One region of the Blautia sp. DFI.1.216 genome, then DNA from elsewhere that is predicted to be linked to it. Evidence: riboswitches for the same ligand, from Rfam matches in the RefSeq annotation. Region 1 holds a riboswitch; each other region holds the start of a gene.

Evidence for each region. A riboswitch is a leader RNA that binds a small molecule or an ion and turns the genes downstream of it on or off. The one in region 1 is predicted to bind cyclic di-GMP.
Region 2: linked by a shared signal. The riboswitch ahead of LJE11_RS16420 (response regulator) and the one ahead of LJE11_RS14360 (substrate-binding periplasmic protein) in region 1 are both predicted to bind cyclic di-GMP.
Region 3: linked by a shared signal. The riboswitch ahead of LJE11_RS15345 (sensor domain-containing diguanylate cyclase) and the one ahead of LJE11_RS14360 (substrate-binding periplasmic protein) in region 1 are both predicted to bind cyclic di-GMP.
Region 4: linked by a shared signal. The riboswitch ahead of LJE11_RS14580 (ABC transporter substrate-binding protein) and the one ahead of LJE11_RS14360 (substrate-binding periplasmic protein) in region 1 are both predicted to bind cyclic di-GMP.

Annotation. Positions count from the first base shown of each region.
Region 1 covers NZ_JAJDML010000042.1:21,198-25,946, forward strand. The annotation lists gene LJE11_RS14355 (MATE family efflux transporter) at 1-1,174, shown strand, start outside; cyclic di-GMP riboswitch class I at 1,337-1,430, shown strand; gene LJE11_RS14360 (substrate-binding periplasmic protein) at 1,610-2,425, shown strand; gene LJE11_RS14365 (ATP-binding protein) at 2,409-4,592, shown strand; gene LJE11_RS14370 (ABC transporter substrate-binding protein) at 4,592-4,749, shown strand, end outside.
Region 2 covers NZ_JAJDML010000059.1:15,098-19,846, forward strand. The annotation lists gene LJE11_RS16420 (response regulator) at 1-1,263, opposite strand, end outside; cyclic di-GMP riboswitch class I at 1,442-1,517, opposite strand; gene LJE11_RS16425 (ABC transporter permease) at 1,755-2,657, opposite strand; gene LJE11_RS16430 (ABC transporter ATP-binding protein) at 2,657-3,568, opposite strand; gene LJE11_RS16435 (hypothetical protein) at 3,585-3,854, opposite strand; gene LJE11_RS16440 (helix-turn-helix domain-containing protein) at 3,894-4,064, opposite strand; gene LJE11_RS19860 (hypothetical protein) at 4,052-4,186, opposite strand; gene LJE11_RS16445 (ATP-binding protein) at 4,380-4,749, opposite strand, start outside.
Region 3 covers NZ_JAJDML010000049.1:13,958-18,706, reverse strand. The annotation lists gene mgtE (magnesium transporter) at 1-1,336, shown strand, start outside; cyclic di-GMP riboswitch class I at 1,822-1,897, shown strand; gene LJE11_RS15345 (sensor domain-containing diguanylate cyclase) at 2,002-3,720, shown strand; gene LJE11_RS15340 (LysR family transcriptional regulator) at 3,756-4,664, shown strand.
Region 4 covers NZ_JAJDML010000044.1:5,236-9,984, reverse strand. The annotation lists gene LJE11_RS14585 (ATP-binding protein) at 1-175, opposite strand, end outside; gene LJE11_RS14580 (ABC transporter substrate-binding protein) at 189-1,967, opposite strand; cyclic di-GMP riboswitch class I at 2,185-2,260, opposite strand; gene LJE11_RS14575 (DUF3786 domain-containing protein) at 2,636-3,256, opposite strand; gene panD (aspartate 1-decarboxylase) at 3,791-4,183, shown strand; gene panC (pantoate--beta-alanine ligase) at 4,293-4,749, shown strand, end outside.

The DNA of each region.
Region 1 (4,749 bases):
CGCTTTGACCAATGTTTTCATCTGTGTGGCTTTGGGAGCCGGTGTAGGAGCAGGTGTACTTGTGAGCCGCTATTTTGGAGCTCAGAATTATAGCAAAATGAAAACAATTGTGTCAACATCGTTGATCAGTTTTCTGATTCTGAGTATACTTCTGGGGGTTTTTGGCTTTGTTTTTTCTCATTTTATGATGAGTTTATTACAAACACCTGCTGACATACTGGATGAAGCGGTACTGTATCTGCGTGTTTATTTTGTGGGATTTCCCTTTCTGTTTATGTACAATATCCTTTCAACGATGTTCAATTCCATCGGTGAATCGAAGATTCCGCTGGGCCTTTTGATATTTTCTTCTGTTTTGAATATTGTTATGGATCTTTGGATGGTGGCAGGTTTAGGGCTGGGTGTGTTCGGTGCCGCCCTTGCAACTCTCATTGCGCAGGGGATTTCCGCAGTGTTTTCGCTTTTGATTTTCTTTAACCGGATGCGTCGATATAAAAGCCGCTTTAACTGGTTTGACAGGCAGGAGTTACATTCCATGCTTCGTATTGCAGTACCATCGGTTCTTCAGCAATCCACAGTGTCAATTGGTATGATGATCGTACAGGCGGTTGTAAATCCCTTCGGTACACAGGCGCTGGCAGGTTATGCGGCAACCATGAGAGTAGAGAATGTTTTTTCACTGATATTTGTATCCATTGGAAATGCGGTTTCGCCCTATGTTTCCCAGAATCTTGGAGCAAAGAAAATTGAACGTATTAAAAAAGGATATCACGCTGCACTGGTGTTAGATCTGTGTTTCGCAGTCCTTGCTTTCATAGTCATTGAAACACTGCACACCCCAATTTCTTCCTTATTCCTTGGAAAAGATGGAACCGCTCTGGCATATCAGGTGTCCGGGGATTATATGAAATGGCTGGGATATTTCTTTATTTTTATGGGTATTAAGATGGCAACAGATGGAGTTCTTCGTGGACTTGGAATTATGCGGCCGTTTCTCATTGCCAATATGGTAAACCTTGCCATTCGGCTGTCAGTTGCCTTGATTTTTGCACCGCGTTATGGAATTGCATTTGTCTGGCTTGCTGTACCGGCCGGATGGCTTGCGAATTTTCTGATCTCCTATGGGGCACTTAGAAAATCATGGCCGGTTGATGAAGGAGTTTCATTCCGGTAAATTTCTCTTAAGTTTTGATGGGAAGCTGGATTTGTATGTTAAGAGGTATATTTTCGTTACTGTTCACTGGCAATATCCTGCGAAGCGTGTTGCTGTGAACAGTAACATATTTTCTTATAGACATGATATAGTATGAGTGCTATAATAAAAATAATTTTTTATGGCATTTATTGGCAAACCGGTTGAAAAGCCGGGGCGCAAAGCCAGAAGGAGCTAAAGTCAGATTGAAATCTGGCCATGCCAGCCGGTTGCATCATGCCTCAGTAATAAAAAAAGGTAAATGTTAAATGGGCATTATGGAAAAAGTTCCTGTAAAATTTTTTACAAGGAACTTTTTTTTGTCTTCAAGCGGATATTCGCAACCTCCGCAGGGGACTTACCTGATTCGGTTAAATTTGATGGAAAATAGAGAAGAACAGCAGGAATGGAGAAAAGATGAAAGGAAAAAGAGTGATTGCAGGCATTCTGCTTGTGGGAATTTTAGCAACTGCCCTGGCAGGGTGCAAAAATGCAGATGTTACTAAAAAAGAAAGAGAAAAGCCCGTTATCACCCTGGGCAGTGACAGTTATCCGCCATACAATTATCTGAATGAAGATGGAATCCCCACAGGAATTGATGTGGAACTGGCTACAGAAGCTTTCAGAAGAATGGGGTATCAGGTGGATGTTGTCCAGATCAACTGGGAGAAGAAAAAAGAACTGGTAGAAAGCGGAGAGATCGACTGTATTATGGGCTGTTTTTCCATGGAAGGACGCCTTGACGATTACCGCTGGGCAGGACCCTACATAGCAAGCCGCCAGGTAGTTGCTGTAAATGAGAGCAGTGATATCTATAAACTAAGTGATCTGGAGGGAAAGAACCTTGCCGTCCAGTCCACAACCAAACCGGAAGGCATCTTTCTGAACCGGACAGATGAAAGGATCCCCAAACTGGGCAATCTGATCAGTCTTGGGCACAGGGAACTAATCTATACCTTTCTGGGAAAAGGATATGTAGATGCAGTTGCTGCACATGAGGAATCCATTGTCCAGTACATGAAGGATTATGATGCAAGCTTCCGTATCCTGGAAGATCCGCTGATGGTGGTCGGGATAGGTGTTGCTTTTGCAAAAGAGGATGACAGAGGAATTTGTGAGCAGATGGATCAGACGCTGGAAGAAATGCGTCAGGATGGCACATCCCTGAAAATCATTAAAAAATATCTGGATGATCCCCAGAAGTATCTGGAGGTGGATAATCTTGGATATTAGGAGAAGAATAAAAGTAAAGCGATTCTGGATATTCGGCATTCTGCTTGGAATCTGTGTGACTGCAGCTTCCCTGTATTACTTTTTTCAGGCAGAGAAAAAGGAAGCAGAGAACAGGATGGTGAAAACTGTAAACTATGTCAAAGTGCAGTGTTCCACCTACACCCATTATAATGAAGCTTCGGAATCTAAAAGTCTCCTCCGCGCCATTGAAAGTGCCAGACAGATGAGTACGAATATCGACATGGAAACAGAAAACGGCTGCCGGTTAAGCCAGGAGTTTCTGAAAGAAAATCTGCAGACCCTCTGGGTGGATGGTATCCTTGTGCTGGATGCAGAGGGAAAGACAGTCTGCAAATACAGCATGGATGAGGCTCTGACCAATGAGATCACAGATTATCTGCAAAAAGACATTATCATGGATTTTACCGGATATGAAGAAAGATCTTATTCGGAACGGATTGACCGAGAAGACGGATCACGTATCGACATTGCAGCCTGTGCCAGAAAAGATGCACCAGGTATGGTTGCAATTTATTATTACACATCTCCGGAATTTGTCAGAAATTATACCCTGACAATACAGAACCTTTTAAATGGCTATAGCACTCAGAAAGATGGAACGATTATTGTTGCAGATAAGGGAACCATCGTTGCCAGCAACGATGAAAGCCTGCTGGGACAGGATACTGCCGGCAATCAGGTTGTCCAGGCAATGAAAGAGCATACAGACAGTCAGCATATTTTTCATTTAAAAAATGAAGGAACCAGATGTTATGGAATCATGCTGAAGCAGCGGGATTATTATATTTATGCCTATCTTCCGGATACGGAAGTATTCCGTAACCTGCCGCTAAGTGTAACAGCTGTCGTTTTTCTTTATTTACTCATATTCGGTATATTCTGCTTCTGGGGTTACAGAGCGGATCTGGCACACCGGAAACAGGAACAGGAAAAAGATGAAAAATATAAAGCAGAACTTCTGAGAACAGCAAAAAAAGCAGAAGCAGCCAATGAGGCAAAAACCGAGTTTCTGCAGCGAATGAGCCATGATATCCGGACACCGATCAATGGAATCTGCGGCATGATCAATGTGGCAGACTATTATGCAGACAATATGGAGAAACAGACGGAATGCAGGGCAAAGATCAAAGAGGCATCTCATCTGTTGCTGGAACTGATAAACGAGGTTCTGGACATGAGCAAGCTGGAGTCAGATGAAGTGGTTCTGGAAGAAATCCCATTTAATCTGAACAGTATTTCTGAGGAAATACTGGGTGTGATCGAACATATGGCTACAGAGCAGAATATCCGGATCATTTGGGAAGAGAAAGAAGTTACACACTGGAATCTTATTGGAAGTCCGGTGCATGTGAAACGGATTCTAATGAATATTTTGTCTAATGCGGTGAAATATAACAAAGAAAACGGATATGTCTATATCAGCTGTCGGGAAATCCCATCGAAACAGACAGCAATGACCACATTGGAATTTGTCTGCAGAGACACCGGAATTGGAATGACAGAGGCATTCCAGAAACGCATTTTTGAACCATTTGCACAGGAACATGCAGGAAGCCGCACAAAATTCGCCGGAACAGGGCTGGGAATGCCAATCACAAAAAAACTGGTGGAAAAAATGAGCGGAACCATTTCCTTTGAAAGTAAAGAAGGCACAGGGACTACATTTGTGATCCGGATTCCATTCCGGATTGACACAGATATGAAGGACAGGACTGAAGCTGAAGAAAAAACGGAAACTTCTATCCATGGACTCCATGTTCTTCTGACAGAGGATAATGAGCTGAATATGGAGATTGCAGAATTTGTGCTTCAGAATGAAGGCGCTGTGGTGACAAAAGCATGGAATGGACAGAAGGCTGTTGACATATTCAGAAAAAACAGACCTGGAGAATTTGATGCTATTCTTATGGATATTATGATGCCTGTCATGAATGGATATGAAGCAGCAAAGATGATCCGCTCTCTGGACAGAGAGGATGCAAAAGTGATACCGATCATTGCCATGACAGCAAACGCGTTCACTGAGGACAAAATGAGAGCAAAGGAAGCAGGAATGGATGAACATATTGCCAAGCCTGTTGATGGGAAATTATTAGTAAAAGTGATCAATGAGTTAGTAAAACGCGATCAGAGGGAGAAGTTATAATGAAAAAGAAAAAATGGAACAAGTTAGTTTCTGTGCTTTTGGCGATGGTGACAGCCGTATCACTTCTGTCTGGCTGCGGCGGGAAAAGTGCGGAAAAAGAAGATGCAGAAACCATCACAGTGTATTTATGGAGCACAAAGCTGTATGAAAAATATGC
Region 2 (4,749 bases), on a different contig from region 1:
TGCTGCATCTGATGTCTCATATTCCACAACCTCCCATTGCGGATAATTGTATGAAAGATATGCTTTCAATGCAAAATTATCTTTTTCAACGGCAACTATATTCTCTTTATTTTCATCAAAAGAATCCTTTGCCGTAATTGCTGCCATATTGAGAGTCAATAGCGTATCCGACAAAGCAAATCCATTTGTTTCTGCAAAGTATGGATTCTGGTTTGCATGAAAAATCAGGTCTATTTTTCCATCCTGCAATGCCTGAAGCAGTTCACTTCTTGTATCATATCCATTTAATTCAAATTCCAGAGTCTGACCTTGCAGACAATTTTCTGCAAGATCCACATAATCTGTGATAACACCTGTCAGTTTACCTGTTGATGGATCTACACTGCTGATACCTCCATCCTGATTCAGATACCCAATCCTGAGTGCACCATGCCGTCCAACCCACTCCCTTTCTTCTTTTGAAAGAAACGAGCTGCTCTGTGCAGAAAGATAACGCCTGTAGAGATCATCTGTGTAAAATGGGTTGTCATCCTTGATTCTGCGCATAGCACTATCCAGTGCTTCTTTGATATCCGGACGTTTGGGATTTATAGCGAAATAGATTTCTGTCTCTCCAATACTTGTAATCGGCGAAATCTCCGATTCTTCCCAACGGGGTTCTTCTACCGAAACGAAGCAGTCAATTTCATGTTTCGACAGTTTGTCCATAACTTCTGCGGTATTAGAAACATTGACATGCTGCGTATGCAGACCATACTTTAACTCCCATTCGTTAAGCACATCCTCCGTTATATTATCTTTAAACACACCAATATTTTTTCCCTCAAAAGAATCCAAATTTCCTGCTGTAAGATCCATATTGGATGCATCCGTATAGATGTAATATTTCTCTTCCCCCATAGGCATATCGGAAAAAAGCATATTTTCAGCACGTTCGTCTGTATAGGAAATGCCAACAAGAATATCAATCTCTCCATTTTTCAACTGTGTAAAGCAGTTTTTCCAATCACTTGTTATGTATTTATATGTCCATCCTGCATAACCTGCAATATCTTGAAGATACTCATAACCATAGCCGCTTCTTTCTCCCTTTTCATTGACTACATTATAAGTTTCCTCAAAAGATCCTACCCGGATAACATGATCAGAATTTTCTTGGGCAGATGTGGAAACAGGAAAAACAACCAAACATATCATTGTGCAAAATATAAAATAACAAAATTTGAAATTTCTTATATTCTGTACTAATTTGCACTTCTTCATCTTTCTCCCACCCTCCAGGCTACAGTTGCTTGCTTGCTTCCAGATTTTAATTTTACATTCATTAATTATCAATAACCTCCCCGCTATTTTTCACAATATTTTTCCAAACAGCTTCTGTATTACTTATTCAAGTGCTCTATCATAAAAAAGCACTGCCAGACAGACAGTGCACCTCATTTCATGCAACTGGCTGCCATTTTACAGGCCCTGTAGCTTTGCGTCCCAGACTTTCATCTGGTTTGCCGATTTCCATATTATAGCTTTAATACTTATGCAAAAAACTGGTTTTATTATACTATAGCACTCTACTGTACACAAGAAAAACATTACCGTTTTAACGCCAAAAAATAAAAAAAGAACAGCCGATACATATACTCGAACCGTTCTTCTACTTCCGAAGACCACGCAGCATTGACATTACTGTTTCCTGCTCATTTGTACTCAGATCGTTCCATATCCCCAGAACTTTCACCCGCTAAAAACAATATTTCCTATCGTCTGCCTTCACCCGCTGACAACAATGTAACCACATAGTAAATAATTCCAAATACAGCTATACTTCCCATCATAATGCCAATCATCTGATTTATACTCACCACATTTCCATGAAATACCGGATTGCAATCAAGCGTGTCTCTTATCGCTTCAACCATTTCATCCGGATAATTTTTTCTCTCCATCTCTCTGAAAACTCCGTGAAGCATATGATTCTTAATCAATGAAGTGGCATATGTACTCGGAAGATAAGACAGTGCCTTCTGAAGACCTGGTCCAAAATTTGAAATCGGCATATAAGCACCACATATAAAACCATATCCTGCGCTGACAATTGTACCTACAGCCGAAAGCTGTCCCTGTGTTGTCAACGGAAAGCTAATGATACTTGAAAGCGTACTTCCAAACAGGACGAGCAATATCATATCAAATAAAACCCATAATATGTCTGCTGTATTCATATACCATCCCATTTTAAGTAAATATCCCAGACATAATACAAATGCAAGTGCATTGACCATCAATGAATTAGCTACTGTTGACAGAAAATATCCCAAATAAATTTTTTCCTTGCTGACCGGTGCAACATTAAAATCCTTCCTTGTTCCATTTGCCTTGTCCTGCACCATAGTCAGATTCACACAAAATGTTACAGTAATACAGCTTACTGCCATAAGTGATGCTGTCAGTTGTGCTGCTACGGTTCCATTAATAAGCTTATCCGAAATCATAATCATATCCGAAATCGCTGCTGTAAAAGAATCTCTGAAAACCTTTGCAAGAAATGTAGCATAAAGAACAATCAGAATAACTGGTGTGATCATTGATGTAAACAACATACCTTTATCTTTAAAAAACAGTTTCCTGTTCCTGTCCATTAATGCCAATACTGTTCTCATCAGCATTCACCTCCAAGCTTCTTTCCTGTGACTGCAAGAAATACATCATCCATTCCGCCTTTTACTACTTCATAATCCATGAATAGATCCTGATGCTCTACAATAAGCTCCGTAGCTTCTTTCGTATTTTTTACTTTTATCTGATATCCGTCACGTATTTTTTTATATTCTCTGTTCAATGACTTTATTTCATCTTCGGAAATACCATAAACAGACACTATATCCTGTACATAATCATTTTTAAGTTCAAACGGTGTACCTTCTGCTACAACACTTCCTTTGTCAAGAATTACAACATAACCAGCATTGGCAGCTTCTTCCATATAATGTGTAGTCAAAAATACTGTCATATTTTCTGTTTTCTGAAGCTTCTCGATAACATTCCAGATTAACTGCCTTGTCTGCGGATCAAGCCCTGTAGTAGGCTCGTCAAGAATCAAAATCTCCGGTCTGTGCAATAATGCACGGGCAATATCAATTCTTCTTCTCTGACCTCCCGACAGCTTACCTACAGGTCTGTTTAAAAACTCGTCAAAATCCAGAATCTCGACCAGCTCCTGTAATCTCTTATCAAAGGCATTTCCTGTAATGCCGTATAAAGCAGCTCTGCTCTTTAGGTTTTCTTTCACCGTAAGCGGTTTATCAAGTACGCTATCCTGAAACACAACACCAAGCATTCTTTTTGTCTGTGCGCCGGCTTTGTCAGTTTCTATTCCGTTTACCTGAACCGTTCCGCTGTCTTTTTTCTGCAATCCGCAGAGAATGGAAATGGTTGTACTTTTCCCTGCACCGTTTACTCCAAGAAACGCAAACAATTCTCCTTTTTTCACACGAAAGCTCAAATCATTTACCGCTTTTACTTCGCTAAAGCTTTTATTCAGATGACTGATTTTAATGATATCTGATTCCATATCTTCTCCCTTTGTTTCATCTTTCCTTAAATGACGCAGTATACGTTGGATTTACCTTTTTTAATAGAATCCATATGTTAAAAAGTAATATGAAGGCGAAAATCGTCCATATCCATGCCTGTGGCATTAAATAAAGGATTCCGTTTACATCTCCACCACCAAATGCTCCACTGAGTAAACACAAATATATTGGATCCAATACCAGCATAATTACTGTTATATAATAAAAAATAGCCTTCACAAGCTTATTCTTTATTTCACAAATTTTATCCTTAAAATATACCAATGTTCTGGTCTTCCCATAAGCATTATAACCTCCAATACGTCATCTATTTTTCTTTCGAGGATCTGTTGGCTTTACCGCATCTTTTGGTATTAGCCAAGTCTTTCCCTTTTTCTCTGCTCCAGGCACTCTTCCCTGGCTACATAAAAGAGAAATTCTTCTAGATGAAATTCCCCATATTTTTGACATTTCGATCGTTGTTATATAATCCATAATTTTCCTCCAAACGATACAACAAACCTATTATAAGTATATTCTTTTATCGGAATAGTTTCAACCAAAATTAAGTTTTCTTCTAGGTTGTTTGATTTGTTATTGTTTTCTAAGATTTTCACAAAAAAAATCCTCCTTTCGTATGTACGGATGCGTGAAAGGATGAAAGACGCATCCGGCCAAGAAAAAAGAGCCTACGGAAAACTCCGTAGACCCTCATTGCTTTTCTGGCGATTATAATAATATCACATCAAAAGAGAAAAGTCAGTGCAAGACCAGTGCAAACTTTTCATCAGAATTAACTTCTTTGTTTTCCTAATCGTGTTTAATGTATTTAGTGATAGTATCGATTAATTCCTCCATGTTAATCGGCTTGGAAATATGGTCATTCATGCCTGAATCCAGGGATTCCTGAATATCATCTATAAAAGCATTTGCAGACAAAGCTACAATTGGAATCGTAACTGCATCGGACCGCTCTATACCCAAGGCTCGAATGGCTTTTGCTGCTTGGTGTCCATCCATGTTTGGCATCATAATATCCATCAAAATAAAATCGTATGTGCCTCGTGGATGATTTTTAAACAAATTCACAACTTCTTTTCCGTCTGATGCGCGTGTTACGGTCATACCAGCATCTTCCAGCATTATCGTAGCAAGTTCAGCATTTAAATCATTATCCTCA
Region 3 (4,749 bases), on a different contig from region 1:
CTCTCCGGCCGTTATGGGAGAAAGGCTGCAGGATTATCATGAGAATGATCTGGCAGATGTAATGCCGAAACTGACTGTACAGGAGCGGTGCAAGCTGTACCGTATCCTGGATATAGATATGCTTTCTGATATTTTTGAATATACAGATGAGGAGAATGCAGCAGAGTATCTGAATGAAATGGATGTGAAAAAAGCAGCAGCCATTTTATCCAGAATGGAGACAGATGCTCTTGCAGATGTATTAAATAAAGTTGAAAAAACAAAGAAAAAAATACTGATCGATCTGCTTGAACCTGAGGTTCGACGTGATGTGGAGATGATCGCATCCTTTGATGAGGATGAGATCGGAAGCCGCATGACAACAAATTATATTGTGATCACAGATAAACTGACAGTTAAGCAGGCAATGAGCAGTCTGATCGAACAGGCTGCAAAAAATGACAATATCTCCACTATTTTTGTAGTGACAGAGCAGCAGAAATTTTATGGGGCCATTAATCTGAAAGAACTGATCATTGCCAGACGGGATGATCTGCTTGAGAATCTGGTGGTGACTTCCTATCCATATGTATATGCGGAAGAAAATATTGATGAATGTATCGAAGAACTGAAAGATTATTCTGAGGATTCTATTCCGGTTCTTGACAACGATAATCAGCTTCTGGGTGTCATCACATCTGCCAGTATCATTGACCTGGTTGATGATGAGATGGGTGATGACTATGCGAAGCTGGCCGGTCTGACAGCAGAAGAGGATTTAAAGGAGCCACTGAAAGAAAGTATGAAGAAACGTCTGCCCTGGCTGATTATTCTTCTGGGACTTGGTATGGTAGTTTCCTCAGTGGTAGGAATTTTTGAGAAGGTGGTGACTGCACTTCCGATTATTATGTGCTTCCAGTCTTTGATCCTTGATATGGCAGGTAATGTGGGTACCCAGTCTCTGGCTGTGACGATTCGTGTGCTGATGGATGAATCTCTGACAGGTAAGCAGAAACTGGAACTTGTGTGGAAGGAAATGAGAATTGGTCTGTGTAATGGCGGACTTCTTGGAATTCTGTCTTTTGCGCTGATTGGATTGTATATTTATCTGTTTAAAGGAAAAACACTTTTGTTTTCCTATGCAGTATCCGGATGTATCGGTGTGGCACTGTTGTTGGCTATGTTGATCTCCAGTGCAGTAGGCACCTGTATTCCATTGTTCTTTAAGAAGATCAATATTGACCCGGCAGTAGCATCAGGTCCGCTGATCACAACAGTGAATGACCTTGTTGCAGTAATTACCTATTATGGCCTGAGCTGGCTGTTCTTATTAAAAATGCTGAATCTTGCAGGCTGAATTTCAGATAATAAAAACAGGTCCTGTATCTTTGATTATAAGATATTGGATCTGTTTTTGTATGGAGTTATTATAGTTGGTCGTTATCCCGTAAAATACGGACCTGTCTTAATATTTCAGAGGATTAATTATGACAAATGTAATGTATGTCGTTTGCAATCTGGAATAAATTTTGTGAAATAAGGAAAATAGCAGTTGACATTATTCAGGGGATATGCAAATAATATATTGCAATTAGTGTTTAACTGACCTGACGATTGAAAGAGGCAAGTCGTTATTTGGATTTACAAAGCATATAAATGTTACTGAGAACGGAGTAAACAGTAACAAATAAACAGCGGTGCAGGAAATATTAATGGTAAACAGTAATAAGAAATGAAAAATATAATATATATAATGTGTCTGTGAATAAACCAGTGTGCCGACAAGTTGATTCTTCGAGAAATCAACTTGTTGGCACACCAGGTAACTGTATAATTCCACAGATACAGTATCAGCAAAACAGTCGAAAGGCTGCGGCGCAAAGCTAAAGGGCCTGTAAAATGGCAGCCAGTTGCATTTATACAGAGAGTAATGTCTTGTTGTATTGTAGCGGGCATTATTCTCTTTTATTTTAAAGAAAGGTTGAGAATATCATGTCAGAGCATAGGTGTATGCTTAACAAAATGAATAAGATTGAAATATATGTCGCAAATGAAGATACGGATATTAATCCTTCAGTTCAGGAAGCTATTGAATATGTACTGAAACAGAATGATCCGGTGGGAACAGTCGCCGGTTATTATGATGAGAAGCTGACAATCTGGAGTGTAAGTAACTATTTTCTGCAGCTTTTGGGGTGGGATGACCTTGATGAATTTATGAAAGCATCAGACGGCTCTATGCTCAGTGTGGTCTGTAATGAGCAAAAGCATATATTTTCACCGGAAGGACTTCATGATTTACAGGGTTCTCACACCTTGTATCTTACAGACAGTAAAGGTTTATCAATATCGGTAAGGATTGTGAAGGCAGATGCCAGGGATAATAAAGGACGGCCAATCTGGGTATTATCTGTCAGATCTGATCACTTTGCCCGGAATCAGGAAGCAAGGGAAGCTGCTTTTCACCGGGCTTTTACAGATATGAATCTGTGTGAATATTATGTGGATCTTCAGGAAAATACATTTGAATCTATGAAAGTAAAGGGCTCGCTTCAGGAAATTTTCAACAAAAGCCGGACATGGGATGAACTGATACAGATGTTTCTTAATAATTATGTCTGTCCTGAGAGTAAAGAGGCGGTTGCGCAGATTTACAACCGGGAATATATTATGAAGGAACTCAGAAAAATTACCGGGGAACTCAGTCAGGAATGCAAAGCAGTGTTTGACGGAGAGCTGCGTATTATCCGGAATGTAGTGATGGAGGGAGATACAGATGAGAACGGAGAGGTCAGACACGCCATGATTTTTCTTCGTGATGTGACGGATTCGAAAAATACGGAAAAAGAATGCAGAGCGATGTTAAAGCAGAACATCGCCATGGACCAGCTTATTCAGGGAGTAACCAGGATTGTAGAGCGTTTTGCAGTTTGTGATCTGGACAGCGGGATATACGAATATTATGAGATGAACAATGAGTCTTATTATAATCCTACAGGTGATTACAGGGAGCTTCTTCAGCGTATGTCCGGAGAGTATGTGGTACTTACGGAAAAGATAAATATACAGATGGATGATCTGCTTTCACCGGAACATCTGAGAAAAGTTATTATGTCTGAGGATGATCTGTATACCTTTGAATATTCTACTCTTGACAGATCTTCTTATAAAGTAATGTCAGTGATACCTGTGGAATGGAAAGGCAGTATACTGTCCAAAGTAATGCTGATCGCTCAGGATATCGGGCAGAAGCATGAACTTGAGAAGCTGGCAAATACGGATGCACTGACAGGACTTTATAATGAGCGTTATCTTTCCGAAAGATTAAAAAGAAATGGAAAGCTGCATAAAAAATTTGCCATGTTCTATCTGGATCTGGACAGGTTTAAGCCTGTTAATGACACTTATGGACATGACATGGGGGACAGATTGCTGAAGGCGGTTTCCCGGAGATTGTGTAAATGTATCAGGAAGACAGACTATGCCTTCCGCATCGGTGGAGATGAGTTTTCCCTGATCATTGAGGAGGGCAATATTAATGATGAATTCTGTGAGATGATGGTCAGAAGAATAAAAAGTGTCATTGACCGGCCTTTTGATATAGAGGGTCGTCTGCTGAGCGTGGATACAAGCTGTGGCTATGCTATTTATCCGGAACACAGCCAGAAGATCGATGAAATCCGCATTATGGCAGATCACAGAATGTATGAAGATAAAACTCAAAATAGAAAAAAGGGTTAATGGCGGATAAAAACAGAAAGAGGGATAAAATCTTTATGGATTTAAAACAATTACAGTATTTCGTAGTATGTGCGCAGACTGGTTCATTCAGTGATGCTGCGAAAAATCTGTATTCTACACAGCCCAGTGTCAGCAAGGTGATCAAGGGACTGGAAGATACGCTGGGAATGCAGCTTTTTGAACGGCTGCCAAGAGGAATCAGACTGACAGTACAGGGGCATAAGATGTATGAATATGCGTCGAAAATTATAAATGAAGTAAATGTTCTGGAAAATATGGCTTCCAGCGGAATGACAAAATGGATAAGGATATCTCTAAATCCCAGTTCCTGGTTTGCCAATCAGTTTGTGGATTTTTATAATGAAACCTATGAAAAAAAGTACCATTTCCAGGTAACAACAGCAGGCGTACAAAGCGTAATGGAAAGAGTCCGGGATTATATGGATGACATTGGTTTTGTATATATCCTCAGTCAGCAGAAGGAAAATTTCCTGTATGAACTGTCAAAAAACAAAATGTATTTTGAACCCATCTATGAAACAGATGTAATGCTGTATCCGGGAGGGCTGACAGAGCTTTACAATTCCGGCAAAGAGAGGGTAGAACTGGAAGATCTGAAGGACGTCCGTTTTATACAGAATTATCAGGATGAATTTTTTGACATCGGTGCTGTAAAAGAGGATGCATTCCAATGGAAGGATATTGATATTTCCGTGCTGACCAACAGTGATTATATTATGGAAAAAATGCTGAAGAACAGTAAGGTGGCAAATATAAGCGGAAGTTACCTGTCAGAAAACAAAGAAGGAACTACACCGGGAATCCCTCTGGATATTGGAGACAGTAAAGTGATTTTTGGTTTTATACTCCACAAAGGAGAAGAAATGGATGAGAGTGTGGCAGAGCTTGTGGAGTTTTTAAAGAGCAGACTGCCGAAGCATTAATTGCCGAAGCATTAATAAAAATTGCAGTTGACTTTTTAACTTATTTTGCATATACTAATAGTAGCTAAGAAATGAAGTGAAATTT
Region 4 (4,749 bases), on a different contig from region 1:
CATCCTCCAGATTTTGAAACATTTGACGGGTAACCTCTTCCATCTGGTTTAATCGTTCCTCATAGATAATATCCTGGATATAAGTATGATACAGGAAAAAGAATGCAAGAAACATCGCTATACCAGTCATACAACAACCCAATATTAAGTTCCGGTAACTCTTTGCCTTCTGCATCCTTCTCCTCCGCTTATTTCCATTCAGCGTCTGCTTCACTTAAAGTTTCAAATTGCCCAAAAAACTCCTTTGCCGCATCCATACCCACAACACCACTGTCTGTCACTTCCGTTTCTGATGCCAGTTTTTCACTGATTCCGGAAATTGCAACCTGATAAGTCTTTCCATCCTCCAGTTCCATATCTTCAGGATTTACCAACATATATGGATAATTCTTGCCTGTACCAACTGCATCATAACCTTCTTCATACAATGCCTGAATCTGTTTTCCTGTCAGCCTGATTGTTTTAATCGTCTGTGACCAGCCAGTCGGAAGAATGATACATACATCATAGTCTGTAATATTCTTTGCATACAGTTTTCCGCTCACACCATCATTGTTCTGGTTCGTACCATTTCCACTGATCCATGTTCCAAGGGATATAAGAGCAACGTCACTTCCGGTTGCCTCGGCAAAGCATCTGCCCACCAGCTTTGCACAGCTTTCCTGTGAAATTTCCTCTGTAGCTGTTGTGATCACTTCCGGCTGATTATTTACCACGCTGTCCTGATCCTCATCCAGCTGATCTGCCACATCCTTTATTGATGCCTTATCCTGCATGAATTCCAGCATTTTGGTTCCGGTATTTACAATCGTATTTTCCCATCCGGAATAAATAAACGGTGTCGTATTCCCTGCATTGATAAAATCCGAAATATCTGCATAGAAGGTGTCATCCGCCTTTGCATCTTTGAAAGGAAGCAGTCCTGCTTTTAATGTACTGTCCGGATACAGGGCACTGGTTCCTTCTACCGTAGACAGCACCTTCATGACTTTTAATGCATCTTCAAGTTTCTCAGGATCATTCTCCAGCTTTTTATTCAATCCATAAAAACGGTTTACATTTAAAATAAATACATTCTTGCTTCCATCTTCAGACAGGTATGGCATCAGACCAAATTTGTCCGTTGTATCTTCTGATTCCATAATGCCATTCTGTGGTCCCAATAGAAACAGTGAATTTCCCTTTATAAAAGCTTCTCTTGTTTTACTATCATCTACCGGATCACTGTTGCTGCAGTCAAGCATACCGAGATTTTTCCATTTCTGGATATATTCCATGCTGTCCATCATGCCTTCCGTGTCACTGACATTTGCCTTTCCTGACAGGTAATCTTTCTGCCACTGCTTTCCAGACATAGTACCAAGGAATCCCGCATCCGCAATATTACATATATACTGGAAGGCTGAACCAGGATACTGAATCTGTGCCATACATAACGTAACTCCTGCTTCTTTTGCCTTGTCTGCAAGTTCTTCAAGCTCTGTAAAAGATGTTGGCAGCTTCCAGCCATGCTTCTCAAGCAGTGTTTTATTATAGGTGATTCCATAACAGTTGTACAAAGATGGAAGCATATAAAGTGCACCCTCATCGGATACATCTTTCAGACGTGATTCCACATAATTATCTGTAAAATCGTATCCTGAGAGATCAATCATCTTATCACTGACATCCACCACATCTGGCTTATAAAAAGTCTGTGTGCAGATGTCCGGAAGATCATCTGCCTCTAACATATTCTGCAGACAGGTTGTTGTATTTGCTCCGCTGTACGGGACTACTTCAAGCTCAATCTCTGGATATGTTTTATGCACTTCTTCTATAAAATTGTCCACTTCCAGATAAGGAGCCATAAAAGTAATTGCTTCGTGCTTCTTTGGTGTTTCATCTGTTTTCCCACACCCTATAAGTCCTGTTGCCGCTATACATGCCAAAATAAGACATGCACTTTGTACTTTTTTGATTTTCATATTTTTCTCTCTTCTCCGATAAAATCATTATGGTTCCGTTTATGAAATAACATCCCTGCTTGCAGGATTCTTCGCCTGCGAAGGGTCGCTTCAGCGACATAATTCCCCTCCGTCGCAGTGCGATCCTGCCCGGAGGTCTTTTTTATGTTATAGGAACATTACGGAGTAATTTCCTATAACATAAAAAAACACCGTCTCACAGACAGCGCACATCATTTCATGCAACTGGCTGCCATTTTACAGGCCCTGTAGCTTTGCGTCACAGACTTTCATCTGCTTTGCCGATCGTCGTTCTATTACAGATTGTAAATTTATGCAAAATATTGATTTCATTATACTCCTACATTCCACTGTACACAAGAAAAACCTCGCCGCTTTAACGCTAAAAAAAGAACAGCCGATTATATATTCGAACTGTTCTCCTACTTCCGAATTCCACGCAACATTGACATTACTGTTTTCTGCTCATTTGTACTTATAGCAATCCTCTTAAATGCATTATTTACGAGGATTGCTATAGATTGATTATTCCATATTCTTAAAACAACAGCTCCATCTGATCCCCCACTTCAATTCTCGCAGTGACAAGTTCATCCGGTTCTTTCCCTCTTTTGTGTTCAGCTTTCAGATACTGCGTACCGCCCTCCAAATGACCGGCTGCAATGTATTCAGCCGATGGTCTGCAGTATAGTCTTCAGAAGATCTCCCTGAAGATAATAGGTTGTCTCAAAATGAAGATATGATAACGATACCTTATCCCACAACAGTAAAATCTTTGGCAGGAATTCTTCATCCCCATCCCAGAACTGAAGCAACACAGAAAAACCCGGAAGAACAGGCATTTCAAATGTCAGATCCGCCCCTGCCAAACGCTCCGTCTGCTTTCCCCCCAGACAGGTGCAGGCCTGCTTTACCTCTTCCACTTTTCCTGAAAATGCTTTTGCATACTTTTCCACAAAGGGGGCTGTTGACGGACTGCTTCCGGCAGTTACAAACCTGCTCACAGGCTGCCACTGCCCGGTCAAAGGCGGCAGTACTTCCTGTCCGGAGCAACAGAGAAAATCATAAATTGTCATAACAATTGTATATTCTCTGCAATCCGTCCATTCATCATCCGCAACATATTCAATGGCACCATTTCCGCGATCGATCCGATATTCTGTTCCGATATATTTCAAATACAGATATTCTTCATCATGTTTCAATCCATATTTCTCTATCAGCTTATCCTGATCATACTTTAGAAACAACTTTCTTCCCGTATATACCTGTTTTTCATAATTATCCATAATATACTTTATTCCATTTCTTATTTAACCGAATCCGCCCGGCACACTACTCTCTTTTCATAGATATATTCTAGCAAACTGTCTGTCAGAAATCAATTATGTTTTATCGTCTCGGGATTTGGGATAGTTGTATGTGAACAGTAGATAAACAATTTATTGACAAATAACCGACCAGATGTAATAATACCACTCAGAGATAGTATTTGGACTCAAAACTATACTCTGGCTGAAATCACTGGAATCTTATATAAAAACAGCCAGCCGGAACCCGAAAGCGGAAACGGAAGGATGTATGTAATTTTAAAAGATAGGAGCCGGTATTTATGATACAGGAAATCAGATTTCCCCTAATCTATGGAATAACAAGCCATATTTTATGTATCAGAAACAGGACTCAATATACAGGGAATCAATCAGAAGCGTTTCAGGGTCAAAGTGTATCCTGATGCGCTTTTTTTGCAGATCATAAAGGTATATTTCCTTTTTATGGAGCTGCATGACTCTGATTTTTCCCGCAGGAAAGGACTATATAAGATGACAATAGAAATGTTAAAAGGAAAAATCCACAGAGCAACTGTTGTCCAGGCCGAACTGGATTATGTGGGAAGCATTACTGTGGATGAAGAACTGCTGGAAGCTGCCGGAATACTGGAATATGAGAAAGTTCAGATTGTAGATGTGAACAACGGCAGTCGATTCGAGACATACACAATCTGCGGAAAACGCGGAAGCGGTATGATCTGTCTGAATGGAGCAGCAGCAAGATGTGTAAGCACAGGTGACAAGATTATCATCATGGCTTACGCAGGGTATGAGCCTGAAGAGGCACGTACTCATAAGCCTGCAGTTGTATTTGTAGATGAAGAGAATAAGATCAGCAGAGTGACCAATTATGAGAAACATGGTCTGCTGAAAGACATGGCCTGAAAACATTGATATCAGGTTAGAGACTATCATAAGATGAAAGTGAATTCAGAAAAGAGGCTATCTCAAAATCTATGATACCGGTCCATTGACCGAGAAAGAGGAGATAACAATGCAGGTAACAAAAACAGTAGAAGAAACAAAAAAACAGATCAAAGCATGGAAAAAAGAAGGTAAAACTATAGGTCTTGTTCCAACAATGGGATTTCTTCATGAGGGACATGCAAGTCTGATCAAAAAATGCAGAGAGCAGAACGACATTGTAGTTGTGTCTGACTTTGTCAATCCAACACAGTTTGGTCCGACAGAGGATCTTGAGGCATATCCAAGAGATTTCGAGCGAGACAGTAAACTCTGTGAGAGTCTTGGCGCAGACCTGATCTTCTGCCCTGAACCTTCTGAAATGTATCATGATCCCCATGCATTTGTAAGTATCGATACATTATCTGAAACACTTTGTGGAAAAACACGTCCTATCCATTTCAAGGGTGTGTGCACAGTTGTAACCAAACTGTTTCATATTGTAGCCCCGGACAGAGCATATTTCGGACAGAAGGATGCTCAGCAGC